3 regions of the Staphylococcus delphini genome follow, and region 2 is predicted to be linked to each of the others. Evidence: predicted binding sites of a transcription regulator. Region 2 holds the regulator's gene; each other region holds the start of a gene.

Region 1 (9,449 bases), 1.0 Mb from region 2:
CAATATGATTATCTTCAAACCACTGAGAAAGTTCTATTAATTGTTTAGTGGTTCTTCCCAATCGATCTAACTTATATATAACTAGTGTATCCCCTTCTCTCAAATATTCGAGGCATGTATCAAGTTCTGTTCTTTTAAATTTTCTGCCGCTCACTTTTTCGCTGAATATTTTAGTGCACCCATACTCTTTTAAAGCATCAATCTGACTGTCTAGTTTTTGATCTTGTGTAGAAACACGAGCGTAACCAACGTTTGCCATAGATTACCTCCTTAATAATTTTTCGATGCAAATGAGAGCTCTACGTATTATCTCAAAATTCACGTTATTTGACAATTATAACACATAGATAAAGATACAAGTTTTGAGAATATAGAGAGAAAATAACCCTAGATATTTTGCATAATCCAGGGTCTAACTGAAAATAATTAAAGTCGATATAAATTCGTCTCAAAAACAAGTCGTTTTTTAGACAGTCAAAAGAGGTTTTTTTGTTAACATACTTTAATCAAAAACAATCTTTAAATGCTCTACAGCTCAACACATGATGTGTATAAACAATATGCCATTTTAATTGACTGACTTTTTCAAAATCCAGGTCGTCTATCGTAATATATTCATCTATATTTTCAATATAAATTCTTTTCACTGTCTATCACTTCTTTTTACTGTAATATCGCTTTACAATAAGCGAACATATGTTCTAATATTGCTGTGAGGTGTTTTTATATGAAAGTAATAAATCCTGATATGCCTGTTTTCTCTGAAGATCAGCTTAGTATTTTAAATGATAAAATTACATACATTATGCACAAGAACATTTTTTGTATTTTAAGTTATTGGCACAATGGTTATATCCAAAATATAGAGGGACTTATCGATCGAATAAACACCTTAGAAAACTACATTGCTATTACTAAAGGTCATGATAATAATGAGATAAAGATACCTTTAAATCACATCGTTAATATTGATTTTTGAAGGTCTTTTTATCTATTTTTAATCTTCATCTTTTTTCAATACGTCTTTCTTGTCATTTTTTGCCTTTTCATAAACTTCTATAATGTTAAATTTTTCATATTTAATACGCATTTCTTCTATTGTTATATTATAATTGTACTGCACTTCCTGTGCGGAAAGGAGGTGTGCTATCCTTATGTACATTTGTATGTTCATCGTTTCTTGTATCATATGTCCTATTATTACAGGTATAGTTGCAAACTATATCTATGATAAGATTAAATGATTACAAACAAAAACCCCCACAAAGCTTTGGTCGGCTGTGGGGGTTTTGCTATCCTATGCACATTGTTTCATCGTTAATTTAATTATACCGTCATTAGCGGTTTTTGTAAAACAAGTTATATATACCTTATACATTGCACTTGCTATGTATCATTATAAATCATATTAATTTAAATATTTCTCTTTGGGCTTTGGAAATAGAATAAATCATTTTACTCAACTCCTCCGCTGAATAATCTTCGATATTTTTAGAAATATTTTCTAAGCACAACGCTAATGTACCAGATTGAGAATGTGCTTCAGAAATATCCCATTGTTCAGATGCATTTCTAGCATTTTCTCTAGATAATTTACTAAAATAGCTGTAAATATCTTCGGCAACAAACATAATATCTTCAAAATCATGCATTTACATTACTCCTTTAATTATAATTCTCTTCTATATCTCTACATTTCCTTATATTAATATCTTCGCTAATAACTTCATCTATTAAAAATTCGCTATCTTCACATATAACTATAGCTTCACGTTCTACAAACAACCCCAAGTTTGTAGAACGACTCATTGGGCATAGGTTATCATAAAATAATACATTCTTAATTGGTACTTTAACTGAAACTTGTAGTTCTCTTCTATGATAGTTGGGATCTGTAGAAAAAGAATTCAATATATTACTAGTAACTTTTTGATTACCTGACTTAAACAGCTCTAATTCATTTCGATTTAGGCTCCTATATAAGATAATAAAATCATTATTATTTCGATTATCTTTCAAAAATTGTTGTGTTTCGGTGTATGCCCTGATTATGTCTTTCTTCATTTTCTCTTTTACATGAATATACTCAGATTTACTTTTAATTACTTCTATTATTTCACTTCTATACTTAAAATCTACTTTAAACTGCAACTCAAATATTTCACATATCATCTCTGTTATTAAAAACTTAGCTTCTTGTTGATTGCTATTTGAAAATATCCAATTACCAATACTCTCAAATAGCTGCTTTGCACTCTTACTTTCTTCATTATCACTGAATATCAAATAATTCAAGTATCGGTTTTCTATATAAACTTTCTTCCTCAATATTTACACCTCATGTGTCTAACCAAAACTCGATTTAATGTTATTTCTTTTTAAAATCTCATTAAGAAGGCTAAAATCATAATTTTTAATATCATTTTCTTTAGAGAGTTCTTGTTCTATATCTTTTAAAGTCTTTTCATTAATTATCCGATATAAGCATGTATTTACAGACTTTATTTTAGAGTCTTTCGGTCGTTTATAGTATTTAGCATTGATTTCAAACTGTATTGCTGCTAAAACACCATAAATAGGCTGATCCCAATATGCAATAAATAAATTAATCGCATCACTCAATTGACGTGCCACATCATTCCATTGCCTAGAGACTTTATTTATATTATCTTTCTTATTTTGATTATTGCTCTTTCTTGCTACAGCCTTTAATGGATTAAACAATGGTAATTCTTCTTGTCCTGTAAGTCTCAACAAATCTTTTGCTATATGGTAACCACAAATAAAAGTTTTTTGTTCGTCTATACCTTTCCTATTATATAAAAAGCAATAATAGCGATCTGCTTTTAAATCTTTTCTATTTATACTTGTTCAATGATTTGGATCAAGTTGCCACATGTATCGTCAAAGATGGCTAGTTTTACATCTCCCATAGTCATCGGCGCTTTTGTAAACTTAATCCCTTTCGCGGTTAAATCTTGATAGGTCGCTTCAAGATCATCTACCCCGAACATCGTCGCCGGAATACCACTCTCAAATAGACGTGTTTGGTAATCTTGCGCAATCGGATTTTGATTCGGCTCGAGCACAACTTCAACAGGATTGTCTGAGTCACGTTCCACTACCGTCAACCAACGTGCCCCACCTAAATCAATGTCATGTTTTAATTCAAAGCCTAATTGCGTTGTATAAAACTGCTTTGCTTTCTCTTGGTCATTCACAAATAAACTCGTCGCAATAATTTTCAATGTTTTTCCCTCTCTTTGTATCGTTATGATCATTTCGCTTGTTCATAGGTATCGACGCATTTAACATATTCCCTCAATACACGCGCCTCACTCATCAAAAATGGCGTATCCTTCCTGAGACACGCCATGATACATTATTAGTTTGTAATTTGAATTTTATTCGTAATCGTTGTCAACGCCGGGTCATTTTTATGCGCTTGATATAAACTTTGTGCATTCATCTCTTTACCCGTTGTTAATAGTTTTTGATAATCCACGAGTGCACCTTGCGTACCACCGACGAATACTTTATTGTCATTCACACCGATAATTGTCGCAAAGTTTCCTTTAGCCGGCATAACAGTGTAAAACTTCATCCCTTGTGGTGCATTAGGTATCGCTGGCATACGTTTCAACGTTAATTGGTTGACCTGTCTTGTCGATGTCATACCTGGACCTTGATATTCGTACACACCTTTCATAATTTCAGACTGCGTTAAACTGTAATGATCGATATCATTGCCGAAAAATGCCAATGCAATTTTAGACGTATCGTCCGCATTTTGGTGTGCTGGAGATTGTTGAGTGTTGACAGTAGCTTGATTTCCACTATTTTGAGTTTGTGCCTGATTGCCTTGCTGTTGTGTCTGCTGCTGACTGTTCATCTCATTGTTGTTTTCTGTATCTGCTGCTTGCTCCGACTGTTTTTCTTTTTCTGCTGTTGCTTTTTCTTTCTGTTCTTTTTCTGATGGGTTGTCTTTCTGATCTGCTGTTTTTTCTGTCTTGTTGTTTTGAGTCGATGCTTGCTCTTCTTTTTTAGAGTCTTTGTCACCGCATCCAGCTAACAAAAGCAATAAGGCAAAAAGTGTAAAAGCTATTCTTATCATGTTCAACACCTCACTGGCGTATATTTGGTACTATCTACTTATAAATATATCAAATAAATTTAGATATACAATAGGACTGAAGTATGAGCCGCATATTTTTTTATTCATTTACATAAAAAAAGAGAGAACGAATCGCTCTCATTCATTCTCTCTTCTATATAAATTTCTAACTGTGACGTGATATCAACAACTTGGCTCGTTTTGTCATCACGCCGATTGCTTTCTATCCTTTTTGAGATAGACCTGTTTTAAGACTGACGACGACGTTTATACCCTAACAACGCTGCGCCCGAAGCAAGCATCAATATGGACCATAACGAAACTTTCGTAGTAGAACCTGTATGGGGTAACGCTTCTTGTTTTGCTGTAAAAGACTTTTTTGATACTTTCACCGCCGTAGATTTCGCTACTGTTTCTTGTGACATCGCTTGAGTGACATCCGTCATACGTTCTGTTGTCCCATTCCATTGAAGCATCAATGTTGGCGTGTCTTTTGTCCCTTGGCTTTGCATCATTTGCAGTAACGGCAGTCTGTTTTGGAAACGGACCATATCTGCTTTGTCGCCCATGTTTTCGATAGCTGTTGTATTCATCACTTCATTGTTGTTTGATGGCTCTACAGGACTTGGCAATGTCACATCTGTTATTGGAGAAGTCGTATCATTTTCAGATGATGCCGCTTCCTTGTCCGTTTCAGACGTTTGCATTTCTTTATCCGCCTCATCAATTGGTGTTGCAGTCGATGCGGTATTGGCATCTACTTCACCATTTTCCTTAGTTTCTGCAGTGACGTCCGCCATTTCATCAGTTGATGCTGCCGCTACATTTTCATCAGCTTTTTCTACAGTAGGTGCTGCATCTGGATCTACTTCTTCCATGTCATCAGCCCATTCTGCATCTGGGTCTAAATCGTCTGTAGCATCAAAAACCATTGGGCGTAAAATTTCTTCTCTTAATTTTGCTTTCTCAGCATCTGTAAGTGGTCCATACAAAAAGGATTTTTCCGATGCACGTCCCTTTTTGTCCGCTGGGTGAATGCCCATTGTTGTTTCAGCTAACACTTGGCTCGTCTGTGGGTCTAAAACTTTAAACGTTAATACTTCTCCGTTTAACAATTGTGTCCCTGCTTCTTTCAAATCAAATGTAAAATGACCTGACGCATCTGCTTGTAATGTTGGGAAACTGCGATGTTCGCCAAGATTAGAGTCAATTTGAATGATTGCATTGCCATATTGCGTACGGCCTTCAACCTTTTTCGTACCCTCTACAATGACTTTATGATCACCGCGTGTTTCAGAATACAATACATCCCCTAATATAGGTTGTACCTCGATGCCTTGTGCAACATCAGCTAACTTTTCAATCGCTGGATGCTCGCTCAGTTGATAAACTGTTTGCGCGTCCGCTACACGTTCAAAAGGTTCTGTACGTACATTAAACACTACTGGTCCTAGCGCATCATTAGCATCATCCGATTTAAATGTTAGCGTCACGACATCGTCAGCGTGAAGTGAATACGATTTATTGTAAAGACGATTCAAATCAAATTCAAAAAAGCCTTTATCATTAATTTGACGCCAAATCCCCTCATAACGCTCTTGCCATTGGACATCATTTAAGGATTCGAGTTGCTCTGGTTTATCGCCCAAGTTGACATGTTGATTGTTAATCGCTAATGCCACTTTACCGTTGACTGAAGTGTGACCTTTAATCACGCCTGAACCTTCTAATACAGGTTCTATCCAAACTTGGTGTTGATCTGCCATAGGTTCCAAGCGTTTTTCTGGAACTGTATAGGCATTTTCGTAGCGCGGTGTTGTTACAGAAGTTTCGATACTTTCTTCATCTTCCAATTCTCCCAATACATCCAGATTGTCCGACTCGTCACTTTCTAGTACTTCTTCATCTAATTCTTCTAAGTTTAATGGGGCCGTTGCTTCAACATCCACTTTTTGATTGTAAACAATTTTGCGCCCTTTTAAGTCGTATGTAAATTTACCTTCGTCATCTGACACGACTTCCTCGTAATCTTCATCTAATGAGACGATATCTTTATTGTCAATTTTGATTGAAATCGCTTTGTTCGGCTGCGTATAGCCGGAAACTTGTGTATCTCCTGGACGTACTTCATCAAGTTGAATGGCCTGCGCTTGTTGAAGTGCAACAGATTCTGATACGCCTTCTTTTTCTTCTGATGCAACACTTTGTTCTTCCGTTTTCACTTCTGTCTCTGTATTTTCAGATGCTTCTGCCGTCCCATTTGAAATGACAAAAATCATCGCAGCAGCCGTTGAAACCAAACCCACTTTTAATTTTCTTAATTTATAATTTTCTTTTAACATCCTTAACCTCACCTACAATAATATTCAATACTTATTAAATTTAATACATTAAATGGGCAAATGATATTAACTGAATATTAACTAAGCATTAAATTTATTCACTTCTCAGTTTATAGGTTTTTAAGCATAATAATTCAAGGCACATTGCAGCGACGTACGACTCAAATCATCCCAACACATTTCGCTTTGAATACATCGTTTTGAACAGGTACAATCAACCTATAAAACAACTTAACGAAAGTAGGCGATGCGTGATGTATTTATTAGAATTACAACAATATGACACACGGCAAGTCGTAGGTATTTTCAAAACGGAAGAAGAAGTCAAATCATGGTTAGAGGCCGTCGACAGCATGAAGTTACATACAGAAACAATAGAAGGTATACAGTTCGAAACGTATTATTTAGAATATGAGGATTTACCTGATTATCAAGAAGTGCATTGGCAAAACAGTCACTTTATTTTAAGTCGCTATTCATTTTCTGCCAATGAAGGAGACATTATCGCGGTCTACAATCCAGTAGCGGTCCTTTCCGATACAACTGGCCTTGTCCCTGGTCAAACGAAAGTCGGTTCTTACAGCATTCCAAACGAAGAGGCGCACGATTACATTACCGCATTCAATGAGATGAAATCCTTTTTGCGCAATCACTTTAAGCAAGCACATCAAGACGTCGCGATACTCGGTCATGGTTCCGAAGACGGCGAATATTTAATGGTCGACGGTCGCTTCATTTGTCACGTCGAAGGTGCATTAGTCGATCAATGGTTAAACAAAAGTTCACCCGAAGCCTTTCTCAAAGCAAACCCCTTTCTATCATTGTAAGTAGAGACGTATGTTAAAAACCATTGTCTTAGATGCGCGACAATGGTTTTTAATATGTTTAATGTTGGTAAGCGTTTGATACATCTTTTTTCCTTAATGCCAAATAAGCACCGAAACAAGCTAAAACAATGCCTAAAACTAAACTCATACTCAATTGGGATTCACCCAATAATACACTCGCGATGCCCCCAATAGCTGGAAACATCGCCACCATGTAACTACTTTCCGAAGCCCCGATATTTTGAATTAATTTCAAATAAAACAGCCACGCAAGAAAAGAAGCTAAAACTGATAAATAGAGGAGACCTATCCAAAAATTCACGTCTGTAGGAACAGTATAATGTTGACCTTGGATTAACGTATAAAACAGTAAGAATAGAACAGCTCCCGCCATACCAAACGTATTTGCAAGAACCGGGTGCGTCCCTCTGTTACTATTGAACAACGACAAGACATCCCCTACAGAAGTGATGATGGTTCCAAAGATTGCCATCACAATGCCCGTAATGAACTGGCTAGACAAATGATTCAAATCAGGATACAAAATCACCATGACGCTGAGAATCCCTAAAAAACCTCCGATATAAATTTTAGGAGCAATAGCCTTTTTAAATACAATGCTGATGAGAACAGGCGTCAAAATAGACTTCATTGAGAAAATGAGCGTCACAATGGCTGCTGTACTATAAAACGTCCCGTAATAGAGCAACAAATAACTCACAGTAAAATTGCAAAGACCGAAGCCTATCACTGTTAACCAATTTACATTATTTAATGCAATACGTTGACGTAACACCCATAACAACACACTAAATAAAACTAACGCAATCATAGAGCGATAGAGGAGTGCCACTTCTAAACTTACACTTTCCCCTTGTATTTTAACCGCTATAAAATTAAGGCCCCAAATCAGCATACAAAAAATATACATCGCAGCGTTCATCGTCCCACTCCTATATTTGTTTAATCAATTTCAAGAGGTAACTTCGCTTTTATAGCTTTAAAACTTAATGTTAAGATCGCCTAGTGGAATTCTATATATAAATGCTTTCTTTTGAGCAGCAAAGATAAATGCTTTTTCAGTAACAAATAAGGAACCATTATATTCATCCTTATTATCGTATTTAAAATAAGACTTAGCAGAAGCAATAAGTTTTTCATTAAATTCTCTTGCAAACATTTCATAATCATTTTTATAATACGCCATTTTACATCCCCTATTAAGTTTAATTTGTTATTATATTAAACATACTTGTGTAAAAAATCAAATTGATTGAACTCAATATTTTTCTGCTAAGTCAACTTACAATTTAATTGGCTCCTTCACTCTTTAATCAGGTCTGTCAATTCATCAATAAATGACAGAAAAGCATGTTGAGTGACATTCAATTTAACCGCTACACCCGAATCTGTACCTGTATTAGAGTACAACATACCCGAATCATAGTGGACGTAAAGTATGATTTCATCGCCTTCAAGATGAATCACAGACAAATAGAGATCGGGTTCCAAAAAGTTAATGTCAGTCATACCCGTTTTTAATTCAAATTGCTGTAACTGCTGCATGTCACTCTCAAATAGCGCTAAGTCCGTTGAAACACTTTGGTTGTCAAACGTGCTCGTCACTTTGAAGTTGAAAATTTTGTCACCTTTTTCATCTATTACCGAATCCAAATTAAACGTCATTGCAACATTGTTATATTTATAAGCATTATCCTTTAAAGTAATTTCATATGTATTCAATGTCATTCCTTCTTTCGTTGTTATCATTATTTTCTGAATTTTAAGTTTGGTCTATTGTATCATTTGATCGCGCCAAGCACTACAAATTGTCAGGCTTTTTTGAAAACCATTCGAATACACGCTACAATAAACGTATTACCGGAAATATGGGAGAAAAAACAATGTGGCATAAAATAAGTATTACGTTACGCGTACGACTGATCAGTAACTTTTTTCAAGAATTCATTACAATGGCATTTTTACCATTTATTGCATTATATTTAAGCGACTTAGCGAATCCAAAATTTGCGGGGATCTTTTTGACACTACTCGTCGTCGCAAACTTTCCAGTGTCCATAGTAGGCGGACATCTTATCGAAACATTCCCTAAAAAGAAAGCTGTATTGCTCTATCAAAGTATAATGGGCACAATGCTCTTATTGA
Region 2 (10,947 bases):
AAGAAGAAACTAGAAAAAGACCATAGAGAAGATAACCTGAACCTTTTTCTCTCTATGGTCTTTGTGTGGCTTATTTAATGACTCAGCGTCACGGCTACAACGGACTGTTCGTTGGTATGATTGCGCTGCTGTTCGTATTTTTGATGTTGTTCTGTTTGTGTCGTTTTAAGTTGATGATCTGTCATTTCGTACGTTTGTTCTGTTTTGCTTGCATCAGTGGCGAGTAAAAAGAATGATAAAAATAAAATTAAAGAAATGATAAACACTGATAAGAACAAGTAAACCTCTGAACTTTTAATGTGAAGCATCTTCGTCACTCCTCGAACGTTTGTTTGTATTAATAATCTAACAGAACGAATGTTCTATGTCAACACCAAAACGAACAAACGTTTGTTAATGTTCGTGTGGTATGTTATAATATCAACAAATAGTACTGAGAAGGAGTGTGGAAAATGAGAGAATTAACAAAAAGACAAAGTGAAATATTTGAATTTATTAAACATGTCGTGCAATCAAAAGGATATCCACCAAGTGTTCGTGAAATTGGTGAGGCTGTGGGGTTAGCTTCAAGTTCGACTGTACATGGGCATTTGTCAAGATTAGAAGAAAAAGGTTATATTCGACGAGACCCTACGAAACCGCGCGCTATAGAGATTGTGAATGAATTGATGGGCGAACCTGTGAATATGGAAGAAACAATCTATGTGCCTGTCATCGGTAAAGTTACAGCAGGAACACCTATTTCTGCTATTGAAAATGTTGAAGAGTATTATCCGTTACCTGAACATTTTACATCGACACATAACGGCCAGATTTTTATCCTTAACGTTGTGGGAGATAGTATGATTGAAGCTGGTATTCTAGACGGAGATAAAGTCATTGTAAGAAGTCAATCGATTGCTGAAAATGGTGACATCATTGTTGCAATGACTGAGGAAGATGAGGCTACTGTAAAACGTTTCTACAAAGAAAAAAATCGTTATCGTTTACAACCAGAAAATAGTAGTTTAGAACCTATTTATCTAGAACAAGTTACAGTATTAGGTAAAGTCATTGGCTTGTTTAGAGAAATGTAATCTTGCGTAAACCACTCCTTCAAAAAACGGACCTTACAACTGATATGTAAGGTCCGCTCTTTCTAATTTTTATTCAGAATTTTTTTCACTTGTATTAAAATATCATCTGTTGTTTTCTTTTTATTCACAGTATTTTGCTTTGAATGGTTCTGCTTTGATGTCATTTAAATCACTTCCATGATTGCTATTCCCCAAAATTACCATTCAAAACATTATCCTATATAATTTTCAGTCCAATACGGCTGGCGTTTCTCATTAAAGTCAACACCTATACCGATTGTTTTGACATTTTCATTCAAAATATTTTTACGATGGCCACTTGAATTCATTAAGCCATGATGCGCAAAAATCGCACTCGTTTGACCATATGCCAAGTTTTCTGCCGCTGTCTGATATTGATGGCCGTCTTTTTCCATACGATCAAATGGTGATTCACCTTTAAGATTTGTATGGTCAAAATATTGATTTTCAGCCATGTCAGTACTATGTTTACGCGCAGTGCCAGCTAATTTGTTCGAATAGCTCAGGGGTTGCAAGCCTTTTTGAACTCTCTCAGCATTTAATAAATAATAATCTTCTTTCTCAAAACTTTCTTGTAAATATTTTGATGGGGCTGCATATTGACTGTTCAATCTATTTTCCATTTGATGACTGATTTGCATCAATCCTGTTAATTGATTATTTTCATGTTGATCATAAAAGGCAGTCGTATAAATTCCGTCTTTATCAAATATATCGTATTCATCGTTATCATTTTCATAAATGGTGCGACCTTTTTGAATCCCTTTAATTGGTTGGCCAAGTTCTTTACGTACCGCTTTTTGAGCCGTTCCGTATTTGACACCACTTTTCGATGTAATCATATTTTGATTTGTATATAAACCATGCACCTTATTGTCAATATAGCTGACCATCACAAAGTTGCTAAAATCTTGATGATAAACTTCCCATTTTGTTCCGTATTCATTACCAATTTCTGACTCAGGTTGACCTAACTTTTGTTCGACTTCTTCGCGACTCATATTCATTTGTATATTTCTAATTGCAAATTTTTGTTCATTCGGTTTTTTGAGTGTTGTTTCGTTCGTTTTACCTTCTACAAGTTGATCGATTTGTTGGGTAATCGGTGTCGCAATTTTAGAAAATGTTTCAATCGGCTGAATGGGTACGAGTAATAAGAGAATAATTCCGACACCAATCATTGAAAGAAATTTTTTGATAATGAACAGCTCCTTTTAGTCACGGTCTCCGTTAAATATAGAATTGCGTACAATAACATAATCTACTTTTCTCAATGCATCAACATCTTTGCCGCCCGCATATGAAATCGAGCTTTGCAAATCTTCCTGCATCTCTACAAGTGTATCTTGCAGTGAGCCTTTATGCTCTACAAACATCTTTTTGCCTTCAACATTTTTACGTTCGCCTTTTTGATATTCTGATGCACTACCAAAGTACTCTTTGTATTTTTTACCTTCTATTTCAACTGTTTCCCCCGGTGATTCCTCGTGAGCCGCAAAGAGGGAGCCAATCATGACCATCGATGCACCAAAGCGCACTGATTTTGCAATATCGCCATGTGTACGAATACCACCGTCTGCAATAATAGGTTTACGGGCAGCTTTACTACAATGATTGACTGCAGCTAATTGCCATCCACCTGTCCCAAATCCAGTTTTAATTTTTGTAATACAAACACGCCCCGGACCAATGCCGACTTTCGTTGCATCAGCGCCCGCGTTTTCAAGTTCTCTGACGCCTTCTGGTGTACCGACGTTACCTGCAATGACAAACGCTTTAGGTAAATGTTCCTTAATATATTGAATCATGTCAATCACTTGATCTGAATGCCCATGCGCAATATCAATTGTAATATATTCTGGTGTAAGATTCTCAGCTTTCAATGCATCAATAAATTCAAATTCACCAGGTTTCACACCTACAGAAATTGAAGCATATAACCCTTTACTTTGCATCTTTTTAACAAATGGTAAACGCGCTGCTTCATCAAATCGGTGCATAATATAGAAGTAATCATTTTGCGCAAACCATTCAGCCAAAGGTTCATTCATCACTGTTTGCATATTGGCTGGCACAACTGGTAATTTAAAACGTTTCGGTCCAAATTGAACTGATGTATCGATTTCTGAACGACTTTTTACAATACTTTTATTCGGGATGAGTTGGATATCTTCATAGTCAAAAATTCTCATAAAAAAAGCCCCTTTATCTTTTTATTCCTTTGATAATATACTATCTTTAAGGAACAAAGTAAAATAAAGAGGAAATCGCTTTACCAACTTGATTTTTTAACGCCAGGAATTTGACCTTTATGTGCATGTTCTCTAAATGCAATACGAGACATTTCAAATTTACGTAACACACCACGAGGTCGACCTGTCACTTTACATCTGCGTGTTAAACGTGTTGGCGAAGAATCTCTTGGTAATTTTCTTAATGCTTCATAGTCACCTTTTGCTTTTAATTCTCTACGTAATTCAGCATATTTTGCGACTAATGCTTCTCTTTTTTGCTCTTTGACAATTTTCGACTTTTTAGCCATATATATGAACACTCCTTACAAATCGTAATCATTACGTTTTACATATTAGCACATGTCTCTTCTTCTTGGCAAGACTTTAATTGATGAAAATAAAAAAGAGTTGGCAAAACGCCTGGCTCGTGCTAAAATAATAAATCGTAATAGTTTCAATTTGAAAAGGAGGGACTAGTCATGCGCGTAAATGTAACATTAGCATGTACTGAATGTGGTGACCGTAACTACATCACAACTAAAAACAAACGAACTAATCCTGAGCGTATTGAAATGATGAAGTATTGCCCAAGATTAAACAAACACACTCTACACAGAGAAACAAAATAATCATAGTGAACGATCACTGTCATTGATTGTGCGACGCTTATCACGCAAGTGCATCAATGCGTTAGCGAGCGCGTCACCTTGCTTATAATTAAAATACGACATAAGTCAAATGATTTCGAACATCATTTGACTTTTTTATTTGCCTTATCATCTTACAACTTTTCTACATATTGACCACAAAACTGCTTACACACTTTGTATCACGACGAATTTCTCCACCGTATTTTCTATTTTTCACACCCTATAATATTTCACAAAATATTTTATCGCTTTAAAGTCACAAATTTTTATTGAAACTCATCTCCTTAACAAGTAAAATATATAGAAAGCTAATTGTTGAGGAGAAGATATGTATGGAAGAAAAAAAATTAAGTAGAGGCCTCCAATCAAGGCATATTACAATGATTGCCATTGGAGGCGCGATTGGTACAGGGCTCTTTGTCGCAACTGGCGGCGTAATCGCTCAAGCTGGTCCAGGTGGTGCGATACTCGCCTATCTAGTCATCGGGGTGATGTTATACTTTTTAATGTCATCGATAGGAGAAATGGCCACTTTTTACCCTGTGTCTGGGGCATTTAGCAGTTATGCCAATCGTTTTGTAGACCCATCTTTAGGTTTTACGATGGGCTGGTTATACTGGACAATTTGGTCGCTAGTCACAAGTGTTGATATTATCGTTGCATCGAGTGTCATTAACTATTGGGATGCATTTCATTTCTTCTCACCGCTTGTATGGAGTTTAATCTTTATAGTCTTATTATTTTTAGTGAACATCTTTACCGTTAAAGCGTTTGGTGAAGCTGAATTTTGGCTTTCTTTAATTAAAGTGGTCACAATCATTATTTTCATCGTCTTAGGCATTTTAATGATTTTCGGTATTTTAGGAGGCCATTATTACGGTTTCGAGCACTTTACAACGGGTGAAGCCCCATTTGTTGGTGGTGTTTCAGGATTCTTAAGCGTCTTATTAATCGCAGGATTTTCCGTTGGTGGAACTGAGGTCGTTGCAGTAACAGCAGGTGAATCAGATAATCCAAAAACGTCTATGCCACGTGCGATCAAGCAAGTTTTCTGGCGTATTTTATTATTCTATGTATTGTCAATCGCGGTGATTTCTGCCATTTTATCCTATGCAGATCCAACATTACTCAATCAAAGTGGTTCAATCGCTCAAAGTCCATTTACGATTGTTTTTGATAGAGTCGGTATTGCTTTTGCAGCTTCTGTCATCAACGCAGTAATTTTAACATCATTACTTTCAGCTGCAAATTCAGGTGTTTTTACAACAAGTCGTATGTTGTTCTCATTAAGTCAAGACGGACAAGCACCGAAATTTTTAGGTCACATTCATTCACGTTCACAATTGCCATTACGCGCTTTATACACAACATTTATTTTCATTGCAGCCGTCACGATTTATGCAAACTTTAATCCACAAAGTGTCATGGGCTTACTCAATATTATTGGTGCCCTCGTAACATTTGTTTGGGCTTCAAGTATTATTGCTCAAATCAGATTACGACGTGCGATTAAAAAGCAAAATAAAGATATCAATCAATTGTTACCTTATCAGGCGCCGTTTTACCCTGTTGGACCTATTATCGTTATCGCAACGTTGTTATTCTTAATTTTCGGTAGTTCAGCTGAAGCATTTGTTCATTTTGATTTAGCGAAATTAGCACAAAACTTTTTACCTATTTTCATTTTATTACTCGTCTATATCATTCATAAGTTGATTCACAAAACACGCATCATTCCACTTGAAGAAATTGATTTAAGTGAACATGAATCTTATCGAGAGTAGACTCAAATCAAGGAGCCTTCCGTGTAGGGCTCTTTTTTTCGTCTTCCTTACTTCCATCACAATAACACCGTGTTTGAAAGTATGAATTTCAATAAAAAACTTGTCTATTCCATTTCCTACATATTGTGATTTCATGTATAATTAAATTAATAAATTGTAAAGGTGGGCACGTGATGATAGGACAAACAAACCTTTTCGATGATGTTTTAAAAACTGAAGAACGCTTTGTCATTGTGGTACAAGTTTTAGAAGAGAAAAACGGGAAGTTGTTGAAACGGACGTTAAGAGAGTATAGTAGTTTAACGCACGAACAAATGGAAAGTTTATTTCAACACTTAAAAGAGTTGTATTTGGAGACCGATTTTGAAGCGTCTCAATCGGCATTTGCCATCACCGTGTACACAAATTTAGATTATGCTGCAGATCAAGTGTATGCGCATATTAAACGTCATCGTGGCAAACATGAATGGACGCATACCGCGAAATAGTGAATCTTTTGAAGCGCTCTGTTAAGGAGTGCTTCATTTTTTACTGCCCAACATAATTAAATGACCCTTTCACCTACACGGCATTAGCGCAAACGAAAAGCAAGGTCGACATCGCTCATTGTTCAGCGAACCTCCCCCGCTTTCATAGCTTGGTTTATGACAATATTTGATCTAATGCGTACGGAATACCATCTTTATCGTGACTTTTTGTGACCATATCCGCATAAGATTTCACTTCATCTGACGCATTGTCCATCGCAACGGCTTTTCCGACCACTTTAAACATTTCAATATCATTTGCACTGTCACCGAATGCGACCATTTGATTCACATCTAAATCTAAACGTTCAGCTAATTTTTGAATCGCTTCTCCTTTAGAGACACCTTTACTCATAAATTCAAGGAAAAATGGCTTGCTCGTTGTCATATCAACCTCGTTATCAAATTCGCCATTCATATTTTTAATCAATTCTGCAATATGATCTTCATAGTCGACACCCATCACTTTAGGCACAGCGTCTTGAATATAGTCTTTAATATCGTCCACTTTTTTCATAGGCAGTCCTGTCAACTCTGATTCGATATTCATATATTCATGTTCGCCTTCATAAATAATCGTATCGTCATGGTAAGTTAATACGAAAAGTTCATGTTCACGGCAAAAGTCTACAATTTTATCGAATTCTGCTTTTTCAATGACTATTTTCGAAACGACTTTTTCACTAGAAAGTTCAATCGTTTGAGCCCCATTGTAACTCATAATATAACTTCCAAATTCATCCATCTTTAAAGCCTTTGCAGTCGGTAACATCCCCGCTGTTGGACGACCTGAGGCGAGTGCGATTTTTACGCCATTTTTTTGAAGTAATAATAAATATGCTGTTGTTTTATCAGAGACACGGTTTTCGGACGTCATTAGCGTGTCATCCATGTCCATAACGACTAAATCTGGTTTCATCTCCAAAACTCCTTTCAATTTGATTTTATCTTACACTAAACTGCAGTAAATTCAAAATGATAGAAGCTTAAACCAAAGCGCGCACATCAAGCTTTTGAACCGCATCTCCTTCAATCCTAATGTCTGTCAAAAAAGACTAGGAAACAATGAAAGTCCCCCAGTCTTTTCGCATGTTATCAATCACTTAAAAATGATGTGTCACTTTCGATACGACACCTGATGTATTGACAGTGGCAAGTTCAGAATGACAATCATCAACATGTTGGCGCAAAGCACGCACGAGTGGCCCACTGTTTTCTTTTTTAATCATTGTTAAAATTGTTGGACCCGCACCGGAAATCACAGTCGCATATGCGCCATGTTCGTGTGCAATGCGTTTTACCGCTTCAAAATCACGAATTAAATGTTGACGATACGGCTCGTGCAATCCATCTTGTTCCATCATTTGTCCAGCGAGTTCATAATGATGTTGAATGAAAGCACTGATCATCGTATTACTAATAGCACTATATTTAACTGCATCTTGATGTGTAATACTGTCAGGTAGAACTTTGCGTGCTTCCACCGTTTCAAGCTCGTACTCGGGTATGGAAATAATAAAGTCAACATCCGGCACTTCGATATGCGCAATACTTGTCACTTTTGTTTCAGCATTATGATAGCCGACAACCAAGCCACCATAAATCGTTGGTGCGACATTATCTGGATGCCCTTCAATTTGTGTCGCCAATTGCAATAATTCGTACTGCGATAACTCAATATCTCCAAAGTAATTAGCGATAAATAAAGCCCCCACTAATGCTGAAGCAGATGAACCTAAACCACGTGCTAATGGAATATCACTGTACATATTAATTTCAAGCGCCGGTAGAGACACGTCATATTGAGTAGCGACTTGTTGCGCAATTTTGTAAATGTAATGTGTTTCGTCTTCAGGCAAGCCAACGAGATGTGGACCATTGTGAATAAAACACCATTGATCGCCCTTAATAATATGGGCGTCAATACGTAAAAATTTATTCAGCGCCATACCAATGGAATCAAATCCACAGCCTAAGTTCGCTGTTGAAGCCGGAATCTCTAAATGTAGTTGTTTTTTTATCATTTTAACGCGTCCTTAATGTATTGAACGATACTTTCTTTATGATTTGGTAATGCTTGAATAGGATTTTCTAATAAACCAATCGCCGTATCTGGATCTTTCAAACCATTTCCCGTTAAAACTGCAACTACTTTTTTACCTTGAGGCAATTTTCCTTGGCGATGTAATTTGATCAATCCGGCAATCGATGCGTTACTTGCAGGTTCGCTAAAAATGCCCTCTTTAGCAGTCATCAGTTGATACGCTTCTAAAATTTCTTCATCTGTGACTGCTTCAATTAAACCGTCAGATTCTTCAATCGCTTGAACTGCTTGCTTCCAACTTGCAGGATTACCGATACGAATCGCTGTGGCAATTGTTTCAGGGTTTTTAACGACTTGGTTGTTAACGATAGGTGCTGCACCAGCCGCTTGGAATCCAAACATATGTGGTAAGCCTGTTTGATATTTTTCTTCATACGTTTTAAAGCCTTTCCAATATGCCGTAATATTTCCGGCGTTACCTACAGGGATAGCTAAAATATCTGGTGCTTGGTCATCTAACTGCTCAACAATTTCAAAAGCACTCGTTTTTTGACCTTCAATACGATACGGGTTGACTGAGTTAACTAATTCGATTTCTCCATCTTCAGCAACTTCTTTAACGATTTCTAGTGCCTCGTCAAAGTTCCCTTCAATAGAGACGATTTCAGCACCATACATGACAGCTTGCGATAACTTTCCTAGTGCAATCTTACCTTCAGGAATGACGACAATCGCTTTCAAACCTGCACGCGCCGCATATGCCGCAGCAGAAGCCGATGTATTCCCTGTTGAGGCACAGATAACCATTTTCTTACCTTGCTCTTTCGCTTTTGTGACTGCCATGACCATGCCTCGATCTTTGAATGAACCAGTTGGATTGGCCCCTTCATATTTAACATAAAGTTCAATGCCTAACATCTCTGAAATCGTGTCACAATAAATGAGGGGTGTGTGCCCTTCATTTAACGTCACTTTCGGAGTATTTTCATCTACTGGTAGAAATGCTTTGTATTCTTCAACAAGACCTTTCCATAATTTCATACGTATCAAACTCCTTCAACTGGATAAATTTTTTCAACTTGATAATCAGCTTCTTGTTCAACATAAGATGTCGGATCAGTGTCAATTCCAACAACAATGCCTGCAAATGTTGTCGATGAGAGTTCAATCACTTGAAGCGATTTATGGAAAGGTAAATGACTTTTTATAGTGGATTCCACTTGTTTGAGTGAAACTTCAGGCGTATTCACTACAAAATAATAACTTTCCTTTTCTTTTAATGTCACTGTTTCACCGTCGTCCATCATTTCTTTCGTTGCTTCCGTTTTTAATTCAAAATGCGGTGGTAATGTGTGTAAGTTCGATTCGAATTGTAATGCAACATTGAGTAAGTCACTCACAACTGCTGAACCTGTAGCTAAACTTCCAGCGCCTTTACCGTAAAACATCGTCTCACCGACTGCATCACCTATGACGTAAATCGCGTTGTACTCATTCTCGACAGCTGCGAGTTGGTGTGCATGTGCAATAAGCGTTGGACGAACGGACGCATCAATTTTGCCTTGCGCATATGAGCCTTTACCGATAAGTTTAATTTTGTAGCCTAACGCTTTTGCCGCATCGATATCTTGCGGTGTCACACTACTGATACCTTCTGTTTTAACGTCATTTAACGTAATGACCTGATTAAATGATAAATAAGATGTGATAACGACTTTACGTGCTGCGTCAATACCTTCTACGTCATCAGTTGGGTCTGCCTCAGCGAAGCCTAAATCTTGTGCTTCTTGTAATGCTGTTTCATAAGGTGCGCCGTCCTCTGTCATCTTTGTCAAAATAAAATTGGAAGTACCATTAAAGATTCCCATAAATTTACTAATGTTATTCGCATTTAAACCGTTGTTAATGGCATTGACAATTGGGATACCCCCTGCAACACTTGCTTCATATTTGAGTGCGACACCGTTTGCTTCAGCTAAATCTTCTAAGACACGAAGGTGCACCGCTAATAAGTCTTTATTGGCAGTAATCACGTGTTTCTTTTGACTTAATGCTGCTTTTAACCAGTCTACAGTCGGCTCAATACCACCCATCACCTCAATGATAATATCCACATCGTCATCATTTAAAATATCATTCACATCTTCTGTCAAATGATAACGTGAAATGTTCAGCGGTCGCTTTTTGGATTTATCTCGAACCAAAATATGCTTAATCTGAATATCTTTTTGAATTGTTTCTTTAATTTGCTGGTGGTTCTCTTCAATAATCTTAACGACTCCTGAACCGACAGTCCCTAATCCTAATAATGCAACATTAAGTTGTTTCATTTATCTTCCCTCCGAATCAAATCTGATGAAATTACTCATGTTCTATTGAAATATATGTAAATATGGTTTAGTATAAATTCATTCACAAAGTTTGTAAAGTTCTAAAAATTTAGAAAAGATAGTTCTATTTTACCATTAGTATTGGTTAATTTGAATAGGTATCTCATTTTATAGAAAGGTTGTCTAAGGTTATGAAAGTATCAAAATTTGGAGGCAGTTCAGTCGCATCAGCTGAACAAATTAAAAAAGTATTAAATATCGTAAATAGTGATTCTGAAAGA
Region 3 (10,947 bases), 400 kb from region 2:
ACTTATGGGAATTTAGGAAACTGATCAAAATCAGGATCACGTTTTTCTTTAAACGCGTCACGGCCTTCTTTCGCTTCATCAGTTGTGTAGTATAACAATGTCGCATCACCAGCGAATTGTTGTAAACCAGCTAGACCATCTGTATCTGCGTTCATCGCTGCTTTTAAGAAACGTAACGCTGTTGGTGAATGACGCATGATTTCTTTACACCATTGCACTGTTTCCTCTTCAATGTCAGCAAGTGGTACGACTGTGTTCGCCATACCCATATCCAACGCTTGTTGTGCATCGTATTGACGACATAAGTACCAAATTTCACGTGCTTTTTTATGGCCGACAATGCGCGCTAAATAACCTGAACCGTAACCAGCATCAAATGAACCTACTTTAGGCCCTGTTTGACCAAATTTTGCATTATCAGCCGCAATTGTTAAATCACATACGACTTGAAGGACGTTACCGCCACCAATGGCATACCCTTTTACCATCGCGATAACTGGTTTTGGAATGATACGAATTAAACGTTGTAAGTCTAACACATTTAAACGTGGAATTTGGTCATCGCCGACATAACCGCCATGGCCACGTACTTTTTGGTCTCCACCAGAACAGAACGCTTTGTCGCCTTCACCCGTTAATACAATGACACCTACACGTTCGTCATCTCTTGCACGTGTAAATGCATCAATCATTTCTTGTACTGTATTCGGTGTGAATGCATTATGTACTTCCGGACGATTAATTGTGACTTTCGCAATCCCTTCAAAAAATTCATATTTGATTTCTTTATATTCTTTTAATGTTTCCCATTGTCTTTCCATGGTGGACCTCCTCAAGTTAACCTTTTATAAACTCTAATAGTATTGTATCAAATTTAACGCCATCTTCCACATTTACCGTATGACCGACTTGCGGTACGACTGTCAATTGTGCCTCTGAAAGCACGTCAGACATACGTTCAGCAATATGCACAAACTTTTCATCCCATTCCCCTACGATGAGTTGCACAGGCAATTTCAAACTTATTAATTGTGGCCATAAGTTTGGCATATGTCCTGTCCCATAATCACGCAATGCTTTCGCTAATCGCTTCGGTTGTTGCGCAAGTCTCAGCTCGCGAATATGTTGGCGTGTTGTCTCCTTTAAAAACCGCTGTGTTTGGAACAATGGCAATTTTTCCCAATCATTCACAAACACTTCAATGCCCGCAATTTCAAGAACACGCGCCCGAGCTGCATCCACTTGTTGACGTTCAAGACGTGCATCATCATCTTCAATTCCAGGTGAGCCGCTTTCTAACACGACACCTGCCAACGCATCTTGATATTGCAATGCATAAGCTAATGCAACACGCGCCCCCATTGAATAGCCATGAAGGTATAGCGTATAGGCTCCGAACTGTGCCAACACAGCATTTAATTGCGTACATATCCAGTCAAAATCCCACACAACTTCTTCTGATGATTGATCTTGACCGTGACCAGGTAAATCCACACATAAGACGTGCGCCGCTTGGGTCAATGGCTCAATATGAGATGAAAATGTGCGTTGATCACTGATAAAGCCGTGCAAGAGGATGATCATTTTGTTCGTTTCTGACTGTGCTCTATACCAGTTATAATGTAACATTCACAACTTCACTCAATTTCTGATATAAATTTTGATGCGCTTCGTAATTGGCTTCACGTTGCGTCACAACTTCAAATAATGTCGGTGTCATCGTCGTCAAATGGCTGTATTCGAACGCTTGTAAGTCTTGGAAGCGTTTATAGTTAAAGTCATACAACAATGCTGCATGTTCAAAGTTCAAACCTGTCGGCGTACCAAACAACCGTTCAAAATGTTCAGGTGCTCCTTCTTTTTGTGGTAAATAAGAAAAAATACCGCCACCGTCATTGTTTAATAAGACGATGTTCATATGGATATCGTTCAGTTTCGACATTAATAGCCCGTTCATGTCATGATAAAATGCAATATCGCCTATAAGCAATGTCACTTTTTGATGTACAGCCATACCGAGTGCTGTAGAAACCACACCATCGATGCCATTCGCCCCTCTATTGGCATAAATGCGTGCTTGATGGTCAATATATAAATTATCGATATCACGAATCGGCATACTATTGCTGACAAATAACGCGTCGTCAGCGCCTAATTTATCGAGTACACGACTGACATACGCCGCTTCATCATTCGCTGTTTCTTGGTGTGCTTTAATCGTATGACGCGCCTGTTCTTCCATACTTTGCCATTGTCGCAACCACATTTTTCGGTAAGCAGCAGGAATATCTCCTAATGCTCTGAAAAAGTCATTGGCCGACATTTCAAAAAAGTAATCGGGATTTTTCGGAAACGCATCGATATCTGCATTGTTTTGAACTAAAATTTGTGTCGCATCTGTCGTTTTCAACCACTGATTTAACTTTTTAGAGACGACTGGTTTACCGACACGAATGACAAAATCAGCCGACAAGTCGAGCCCTGAACGTAATAATAAATCATACGCCGTGACGACATTCGGATGTTGTGTCGCGCGGATACCATTAAGTGGATCAGCCAAGATCGGCAAATCATATATCGTCGCGAAAGTTAAAATTTGTGAAATATCTTGATGCTGCATGTCCCCTACAACAATCAGCCCTTTAGATTGCTTTAACACTGGAAGAATTGCACTGAAATCCATCGTTTTTTGATAGTGGGGCCGTTCATAATGCAATGACGTCAACAAATCTTGACGCGACAGATCCGGTGTTAACGGTTCACGGAAAGGTAAATTGAAATGCACTGGACCTTGGTGTGGACCGTCGAAAAACTGACTCGCCTTTTGTAATTGGTATTTGTTCACATCCAATGTATTAGGCGTACCATCTGCAATCGGTAAGTCGAATTGGAAACGCACATAGTTTTGAAACATATTGACTTGATTGATTGCTTGTGGCGCACCTACACCTCTTAATTCATGCGGTCGATCACTTGTCAGTACAACGAGGGGCAAACGACTAATATGACTTTCAGCAATAGCAGGCACATAGTTTGCAGCAGCTGTGCCAGATGTACAAAGAATCGCGACCGGACGTTGACTCCCTTTGATTAAACCTAACGCAAAAAAAGCCGCACTTCTTTCATCAGGATGGATCCACGTTTGAATATGCGGATGACATTCAAACGCGAGTGCTAAAGGCGTGGAGCGTGACCCCGGACTGATCACGACTTCACGTAATCCATATGCATATAATTCTGATACAAAATGAAACACTTGCTCCGTCAAAAAGCGCTGATTAGTCATGTTCACTCACCCCTAAAGCTACCATCATCGGTTTGTATTTTAATTCTGTTTCAGCGACTTCTTCTGCTGCATCCGAATCTTTCACAATGCCCGCACCTGCAAAGAGTAACGCTTGCTGATGATTCATTAACATCGAGCGAATGGCCACGATAAATTCACAATCATCGTACATATCAATCATACCGACTGGCGCACCGTAAAGGCCACGTGCACCAAATTCATGCATTTCAATATATTCTAATGCACGTGCTTTCGGATATCCCCCTAGCGCAGGCGTTGGATGTAAATCATCTATCAGCTCAATATAGGATTTATGCGCTAATGGGCCTCCAATTTCAGTATATAAATGGTATAAATGGTCATTTTTCAATACTTGTGGCTCACGATTATAATCGGCATACTGAATAAACGGTCGAATATCTTCAAGAATGCTTTCGACGACAATGCCGTGTTCAATTAAGTTTTTTTCATTTTTTAACAACGCATTAATACGCGCCTGATCTTGTGCTTCATTGTGTGTTCTTGGAATTGTTCCCGCAACGGCTTTCGTTGATAACATGCCATTTGTAACCTTAAATAATTGCTCGGGCGTTTGAGAAATAAAAATATCATCTTCTGACTCTAACGCGAATAAATAACTATTTTTTTCATTTTTAAGTGCACGATATAATACGGCCCCGATTTCAATATCCGCATCAAATTGCACCATACGACGTCGAGAGAGCACGACCTTTTCATCATGTGCTAATTTTGCTGTCGTTTCCTCGACTAATGCTTCCCACTCATCTTTATATATATCTTCAATCCGCTTAATCTGTGGCGGCGTTGTATTTTGCACGACCACACGCGGTAAATGATTTAACTTTTCAACTAACTCATATAATTGTTCAATCGAAAACGCTTCTTTTTGTACAGTATATGTTAAAAACGTTTCTTGATTGACTTGCGATATTAAGACTTCAGGTAAAATAAAATGATTCACACCAAAGCGACGCCATTCATCCCCCATCCGCTTGGTAGAAAATTGAAATCCACCGCAAATACGTAAATGATGGCGTTCAGAATCGGGATGGATTAATGCGATATCATCTTTAAATTTTTCCCATTCTTTAAAAATAGAACGTTTATTTGTAAAATCATTTTTTATTTTTGCTGCAACACGGTATCCAAAAAAAGAAGTTTCGTTATCATTTAATCGAAAATAAAAACGGTCCCCTGCATCTTCTTTCGACATATCGAACAACGTAATCGGATCTAATTGTTGTTCTAATTTGACTTCAACTGAGACCCATTGTTGTTTTGTTTGTTGTACCGCGTCGATGATTGCCTGTTCGCAGACATCAACACTCATCCCATACTCACTTCTTTCATCATAATCAAGTTTTATCCATTATTACATTTTAACATTTTTAAAGACGATTGTGTGCACAAGTGTCTTTTCCATAATATTGTTATTGATTTCATTGACGAACTTTTTTATAATATCAATGTAATATAAATATTATAAAAAAGAGGTTGACTAACATGACGTCTCAATTTGAAAAACATTCAACGTTTCACAAATATTGGCAACTCATGCGTCCTCATACATTAACAGCATCCGTTGTTCCTGTTTTAGTCGGAACAGCGACTGCAAAACTTTTTTTATTAGGTAGCGAGGACCATCTCCATTTCGGTTTATTCTTAGCAATGTTGTTCGCTTGTTTGTTAATTCAAGCCGCAACGAATATGTTCAATGAATACTACGACTTCAAAAAAGGGTTAGATGACCATGAATCAGTAGGTATTGGTGGCGCCATCGTACGTAATGGGATGACACCCCAACATGTATTAAGACTTGCAATTATTTTTTATATCATTGCAGCAATACTTGGGCTTTACTTAGCAATTCAAAGTTCATTTTGGCTTATTCCTGTTGGTCTGTTATGTATGGCTATTGGTTACCTATATACAGGCGGTCCATTCCCAATCTCATGGACACCGTTTGGCGAATTATTCTCAGGTGTTTTCATGGGTATGATTATTATCGTGATCGCTTTTTACATCCAAACAGGCAACCTTCAAAATTATGCTTTTTGGATTAGTATTCCTATTGTCATTACGATTGGGCTCATCAACATGTCAAACAACATTCGTGACCGAGTTAAAGACAGTCAAAGTGGTAGACGCACTTTACCTATTTTATTAGGAAAGCGTGGTTCGCTTATCTTTTTAGCAACATTTTACGCGATTGCCTACCTGTTTGTCATTTACACTGCACTATTCAAAGATGGCGGTTCACTGTTCTATTTGCTCGTGTTACTGAGTTTCCCACTACCAGTGAAAGTGTATCGTCGCTTCCAAAAGAATGATACACCGCAATCAATGATGCCTGCAATGGCGGCTTCAGGTAAAACGAATACATTATTCGGTCTACTTTACGCATTGGGTATTTACATTAGTGCACTGCTTGGTGGCGTATAAGTTAAAATACTCGATAGAATCGTGGTCTTAGAATAACAAAGGCTTCGATTCTTTTTTTACATTTTTATATATCGTACCACACTATTCGCTTATAAACGAAAATGTATTTACGAAATTTTAATATATCTCTACTTTACCATTTTTCTCACTCGTGTCATCCCCTATTTTCATACGTAAGGTTAAAGAAATGCCACGCTTTTGATATTTTCACGCACTTTATAAAATCGAGAAGCTTTTCTGAGTGTCCCGCATACTGCACCATAACGGTATGCATGTATCTGTTAAACGTCATACCTCAAATGATCGACTTCAGCTAATTCTGAGACGCTTGTACTAATTGATGGCGCGCATTGAAAAATTGTCGATAGGTTAAATACGTCGCAACCAATGCTGAAATAATCGTCGCTGTAGTATGAATAAATACGACCATTAACTGAAACTTAATCGCTTGTATCGGTGGCACACCTGCAATAATCATGCCCGTCATCATACCCGGAATCGACACAAGGCCATATGTCTTGACAGAATCAATCGTCGGCACAATCGCGACTTTGACACTTTCCCTAATCGCTTCTTTTGCTGCCATAGCTGGACTTGCACCTAAAGAAAGTTTAGCTTCAATGACCGTTGTCTCTTTCGTAAAAATACGATCTAAATTTTGATAACTTAAATTAATCGCAATCATGCCATTACTGCCCACCATGCCTGCAACTGGAATAATTTCATTCGGTTTAAAGTCAATAGCGCCCGTTAAAAGCACACCACCTAAAGATAGAGTTGCGCCTGTGAGTATCCCTGCTAAAGAAATCCAAAATGCATGACGCACCACTTCTGGTTTTCGCTTTTGTGTATTGGCAGCCGCGTTAACCATAATGACTAAAATGAGTAACAGTACAATCCATGTCGTTTCTAATTTAAAAACAAATTCCAGTAAATAACCAATGATCACTAATTGAATCACTGCACGTATCGCTGCAATAATTAAATCTTTAGCAATATGTAATCGCTCTTTAAACGAAACTAAAATGGGAATGAGTAGCAATAATGATGTCAGTAATAGCGAAGTCGTACTCATCATGACAAACGCGCCTCCCTCGTTAACATACCATCACGAATTTCCATTTTGCGGTGAAATTGGCGTTGACTTTGTGCATCATTGTGCGTAATCCACAAAACGGACATGCCCTCTTGAACTAAATCAAACACCAATTTTTCAATTTGACGACTGCTCTTGTCATCTAACGCACTCGTCGCTTCATCTAGCATCAGTATATCTGGCGTAAACATGAGCTGGCGTGCAATCGTAATCCGTTGCTTTTCACCCCCGGACATATGTTGCACCTTGTCCGAAAGTTTATATTTTTTTAAACCTACTTTTTCTAACAGCTTTTTTGCTTTAGACTTATTAAACGAAACTTGACGCACCTTTGCTGGAAAAGCTAAATTATCTTGAATCGTCTCACCAAACAATTCCACACTTTGCGGCAAATAACTGATATGCTGTCTCAATATTTCCGGTGAATAGTGTGCATAAGGTTGTCCTTTAAATTCAATATTTCCACTAGTTGGGCTCATTAAATCTGCAATTAACCTCAACAGCGTACTTTTACCACTTCCAGACGGTCCGACAACAGCCACCGCTTCACCTTTGTCGATATGACAACTGATATTGTGTAAAATTTTGCGTTCACCGCTTTCGTAGCTGACATTTGTTAACTCAAGCATAGGCGTTTCCCTCATTTTGATAAATCATATAGCGGTATTCATGCCCATAAAGTACTTTTTTCATTTTTTCTTGGAATCCTAACTTACGATACAGTTGATAGGCACGTTCATTCTGCTCATCACAGTTCAAGCTCCATGTCGCTTCTGGATTCGATTGGAGCCTTGCTTGAATCAATTTTGTTGCAATGCCTCGACCACGAAACTCAGGGAAAGTGGCAATCGTTTCAATATAGACATCTCCACACTCTGCCTCTAATACAGGTAATGGCGTGCCTGTTTCTAATTGAATATTTTCAGCTAAAGTTAAATTTTGCCAAGCCTGTTCGTATGTCGTTTCGTATTGGCTCGGATACGCAATCAAGATGCCTGCCACTTGTCCTGCAACTTCATAAATATCTACGTGTTCAATATGATTGCGATAATGAACTTCTGTTGCGCTTTTAACAAGTGCTGCTATCACGGTTTCTTTCTCATAACGACGCACAATTTCAAGTTCCATATCTTGCCAAACGATGTATGTTAACTCTGCAATCGCACGCGCATCTTGGGGTGTTGCTTTTCTAATCATATTTGAGTCACCTCACTCTTTACATTTTAGCCTATTTATCCGACGTTTAAAAATACTCCAATATTTATACAAACAAACGTTCTAAAAATACTTCACAAAACGGAACAAATGTTCTATAATTGAGTTGAGGTGATTTCCATGCATGATCGTACGCTCCCTACAGCATACCAATCCGAAACAGACTATCGAAAAATTCCAAGACAATATCTTAACACTCGAATTCCTAGAGGGCGCGGCATTGTGAAATGGGCCCCTTTCGCAACATTGCCCGAACAGTTTGAAGCAATTAAACAATTCGAAGCCAATCAACTTAAAATCGACCGGCCTGACTTAAGTGAAGATCAAATCAACGAACTGAACCAAATGCTGCATTTAAAAATATCGCACAACGCTTTTAGTAAAATTTACTATTGGCGTGCTGGACATATCCATACCATTCAAGGCTATATCGCGAGTATCGATACATTGACGAACGAATTGGTGCTTACGAACGAACGCCGCACTGATCGATTAGTCATCGGGTTGAACGAATTGTATGCGATTGAATAGTATCGCGCATGCAATCTCATCGCGTGATGGACTTGATTTTATCCTATACCCTGATTTGAAAAAAGATGCAACCGTTTGATTCAAAAAGATGACTTGGATAACTTTTTATCACATTAAAAAACATAAAAACACAGCAAACATTGCACGAATGACAACATTTACTGTGTAAAGTTTAACCATGAAAAATCAATAAAATGACGACCGCTACAATTTGAGCGACTGTTGTGGTGATAATTCGACGTGTGTACATATAACTAAAACCGAGCAACAATTGGCAAACAAAAATGAATGTCACAATCCACCATTGATCTAAATAGATGAAAAATGAACCTGAAGCTAAAGCTCCGACTAATATAGAGAGCCACGGTTTTGAAGTCATACGCACGATTTCTTTTTGTAAAATGGTACGCATATATAATTCATGACATGGCATAACAAATAAGAGCGTCACTAAAATTTGCCATTTAAAATAAACACCTGTTCGTGATAATTGTTTAATCAACGAAGCATACGTCAGTTCTGAAGTGATCCATGAGAAAATGACTTGTATCAGTACAAGCCCAACGCCAGTCGCTAACCCTATCGCAATGGAAGTTAATAGTCGTTTGGAGGCAAAATCTCTTTGATAAAAAACATAACTAATGCCTGCGATTAACATAATTCCTGTATAGAGTTGCCAATATACACCATGCTCACCCCACAACAACATTAAAATAATGTGGAAAGCAATAAAGCTCAGTATAAACCAAAGTAGCGGTTTGTTGATCTTTTTCATATACGTTTATCCTTTTTGTTCAATAATTTCATATCTCTTATGATTAATCACTGTTTTTTCAGGCAAATCTAATTCGCTGAAATTTTCCATGATTGTTAAATCAACAATGACAGAGTTATCATTGATTTTTTCAACTTTTCCTCGTATCCCATCATAGAATTCTACGATGTCTCCTACTTCTGCAATTGTCATCTTTCTGTCCCCCTTAGAAATTTACTAGCATATATTGTACTAAAATTTACATTTTAAATAAACAATTTACGTCAATTGTCAGAAATTATTTACATTCAGTGTCTTTTTAAGATAAATGATTGGAAAAATCGAATTAAATCATGCATAACATAAGTAAGGGCATATTTTGGGAAAGGAGTGTTTCTGAGTGAAATTTATTAGTAATCAAAACCATACTGATCCAACATTAAACTTAGCGATGGAAGAGTACGTATTAAAAACCGTACCTATGGATGACGACGATAGTTATTTTCTATTTTACATTAACCGACCGTCCATCATTGTGGGCAAAAATCAAAATACGATTGAAGAAGTGCATCAACCTTACATCGAAACACATGCGATTGATGTCGTACGCCGTATTTCTGGGGGTGGCACAGTGTATCATGATTTCGGTAATTTAAATTTCAGCTTTATTACTAAAGATGATGGCGATAGTTTTCATAACTTCAAAAAATTCACGCAGCCGATTGTTGAAGTCCTCAACGATTTAGGTGTAAAGGCTGAACTCACAGGCCGTAACGATATTCAAGTGGGTCAAGCTAAAATTTCGGGCAATGCGATGGTCAAAGTAAAAGACCGTATGTTTAGTCATGGGACACTTATGTTGAACAGCGATTTAGATGAAGTGCAAAATGCATTGCGTGTCAATCCTGCAAAAATTCAATCTAAAGGCGTCAAATCTGTCCGTAAACGTGTCGCTAACATTCAAGAATTTTTAGATGAACCGCTCGATATTGAGACATTCAAAGCCATTATACTCAAAAAATTGTTCGGTGAAGCAGAAGTCGAATCTTATATTTTGACAGAGGAAGACTGGAAAAATATTGAAAAGTTAAGCAACGAAAAATATCGTGCGTGGGACTGGAATTACGGTAAAAATCCAAAATATAACTTTGAGCGTGAGCATAAATTTGAAAAAGGTTTTGTTCAAATTAAACTTGATGTCAAAAAAGGTCGTATTGCGCATGCTAAAATTTTCGGAGACTTTTTCGGTGAAGGTGATGTGACCGAACTTGAAAATGCACTGACAGACGTTTTACACCAAAGAGCAGCCATTCAAGAAGCGCTGAAAGATTATGATCTTTATCATTACTTTGGTGACATTCCTCGTGATGGTCTCATCGACATGATGGTTTAATACACGTAAACGACACTGTCATTAATCATATTGTATATTAACTTCGTCTGATTCCGAGGCAAATGTAGTATATTTTACTTTTGCTTAAAGTGTAAATATCACCTCATTAGTTAATTTCTGAATATAAGAGGGTTAAAAATTTAACATAATGACGTAAAAACAGGACTACCCCATACATGACGGATAGTCCTGTTTAATTTGAAGACGTG

Evidence for each region. The regulator LexA, encoded in region 2, represses DNA repair genes until DNA is damaged. The targets are predictions, from matches to a motif close to CGAACATATGTTCG.
Region 1: the regulator LexA is predicted to act here: its motif matches at 690-703, upstream of EL101_RS12680 (YolD-like family protein).
Region 3: the regulator LexA is predicted to act here: its motif matches at 8,112-8,125, upstream of EL101_RS09710 (YolD-like family protein).

What each region holds. Positions count from the first base shown of each region.
Region 1 is NZ_LR134263.1:2,702,427-2,711,875, forward strand. It holds gene EL101_RS12675 (recombinase family protein) at 1-259, opposite strand, end outside; gene EL101_RS12680 (YolD-like family protein) at 728-979, shown strand; gene EL101_RS12685 (hypothetical protein) at 998-1,189, opposite strand; gene EL101_RS12690 (hypothetical protein) at 1,404-1,652, opposite strand; gene EL101_RS12695 (hypothetical protein) at 1,666-2,328, opposite strand; gene EL101_RS12700 (hypothetical protein) at 2,347-2,724, opposite strand; gene EL101_RS12705 (VOC family protein) at 2,862-3,248, opposite strand; gene EL101_RS12710 (hypothetical protein) at 3,386-4,114, opposite strand; gene EL101_RS12715 (LPXTG cell wall anchor domain-containing protein) at 4,363-6,456, opposite strand; gene EL101_RS12720 (hypothetical protein) at 6,711-7,283, shown strand; gene EL101_RS12725 (DMT family transporter) at 7,342-8,226, opposite strand; gene EL101_RS12730 (hypothetical protein) at 8,284-8,490, opposite strand; gene EL101_RS12735 (hypothetical protein) at 8,607-9,026, opposite strand; gene EL101_RS12740 (MFS transporter) at 9,188-9,449, shown strand, end outside.
Region 2 is NZ_LR134263.1:1,658,324-1,669,270, forward strand. It holds gene sosA (DNA damage-induced cell division inhibitor SosA) at 75-308, opposite strand; gene lexA (transcriptional repressor LexA) at 453-1,076, shown strand; gene EL101_RS07880 (CAP domain-containing protein) at 1,289-2,278, opposite strand; gene guaC (GMP reductase) at 2,312-3,289, opposite strand; gene rpsN (30S ribosomal protein S14) at 3,370-3,639, opposite strand; gene rpmG (50S ribosomal protein L33) at 3,811-3,960, shown strand; gene EL101_RS07900 (amino acid permease) at 4,314-5,765, shown strand; gene EL101_RS07905 (hypothetical protein) at 5,939-6,253, shown strand; gene EL101_RS07910 (Cof-type HAD-IIB family hydrolase) at 6,408-7,211, opposite strand; gene thrB (homoserine kinase) at 7,396-8,313, opposite strand; gene thrC (threonine synthase) at 8,313-9,377, opposite strand; gene EL101_RS07925 (homoserine dehydrogenase) at 9,383-10,666, opposite strand; gene EL101_RS07930 (aspartate kinase) at 10,858-10,947, shown strand, end outside.
Region 3 is NZ_LR134263.1:2,061,779-2,072,725, forward strand. It holds gene menB (1,4-dihydroxy-2-naphthoyl-CoA synthase) at 3-821, opposite strand; gene menH (2-succinyl-6-hydroxy-2,4-cyclohexadiene-1-carboxylate synthase) at 838-1,629, opposite strand; gene menD (2-succinyl-5-enolpyruvyl-6-hydroxy-3-cyclohexene-1-carboxylic-acid synthase) at 1,616-3,286, opposite strand; gene EL101_RS09685 (isochorismate synthase) at 3,279-4,637, opposite strand; gene EL101_RS09690 (1,4-dihydroxy-2-naphthoate polyprenyltransferase) at 4,811-5,749, shown strand; gene EL101_RS09695 (ABC transporter permease) at 6,063-6,827, opposite strand; gene EL101_RS09700 (ABC transporter ATP-binding protein) at 6,824-7,474, opposite strand; gene EL101_RS09705 (GNAT family N-acetyltransferase) at 7,467-8,042, opposite strand; gene EL101_RS09710 (YolD-like family protein) at 8,181-8,591, shown strand; gene EL101_RS09715 (CPBP family glutamic-type intramembrane protease) at 8,764-9,366, opposite strand; gene EL101_RS09720 (YkvS family protein) at 9,373-9,558, opposite strand; gene EL101_RS09725 (lipoate--protein ligase) at 9,746-10,738, shown strand.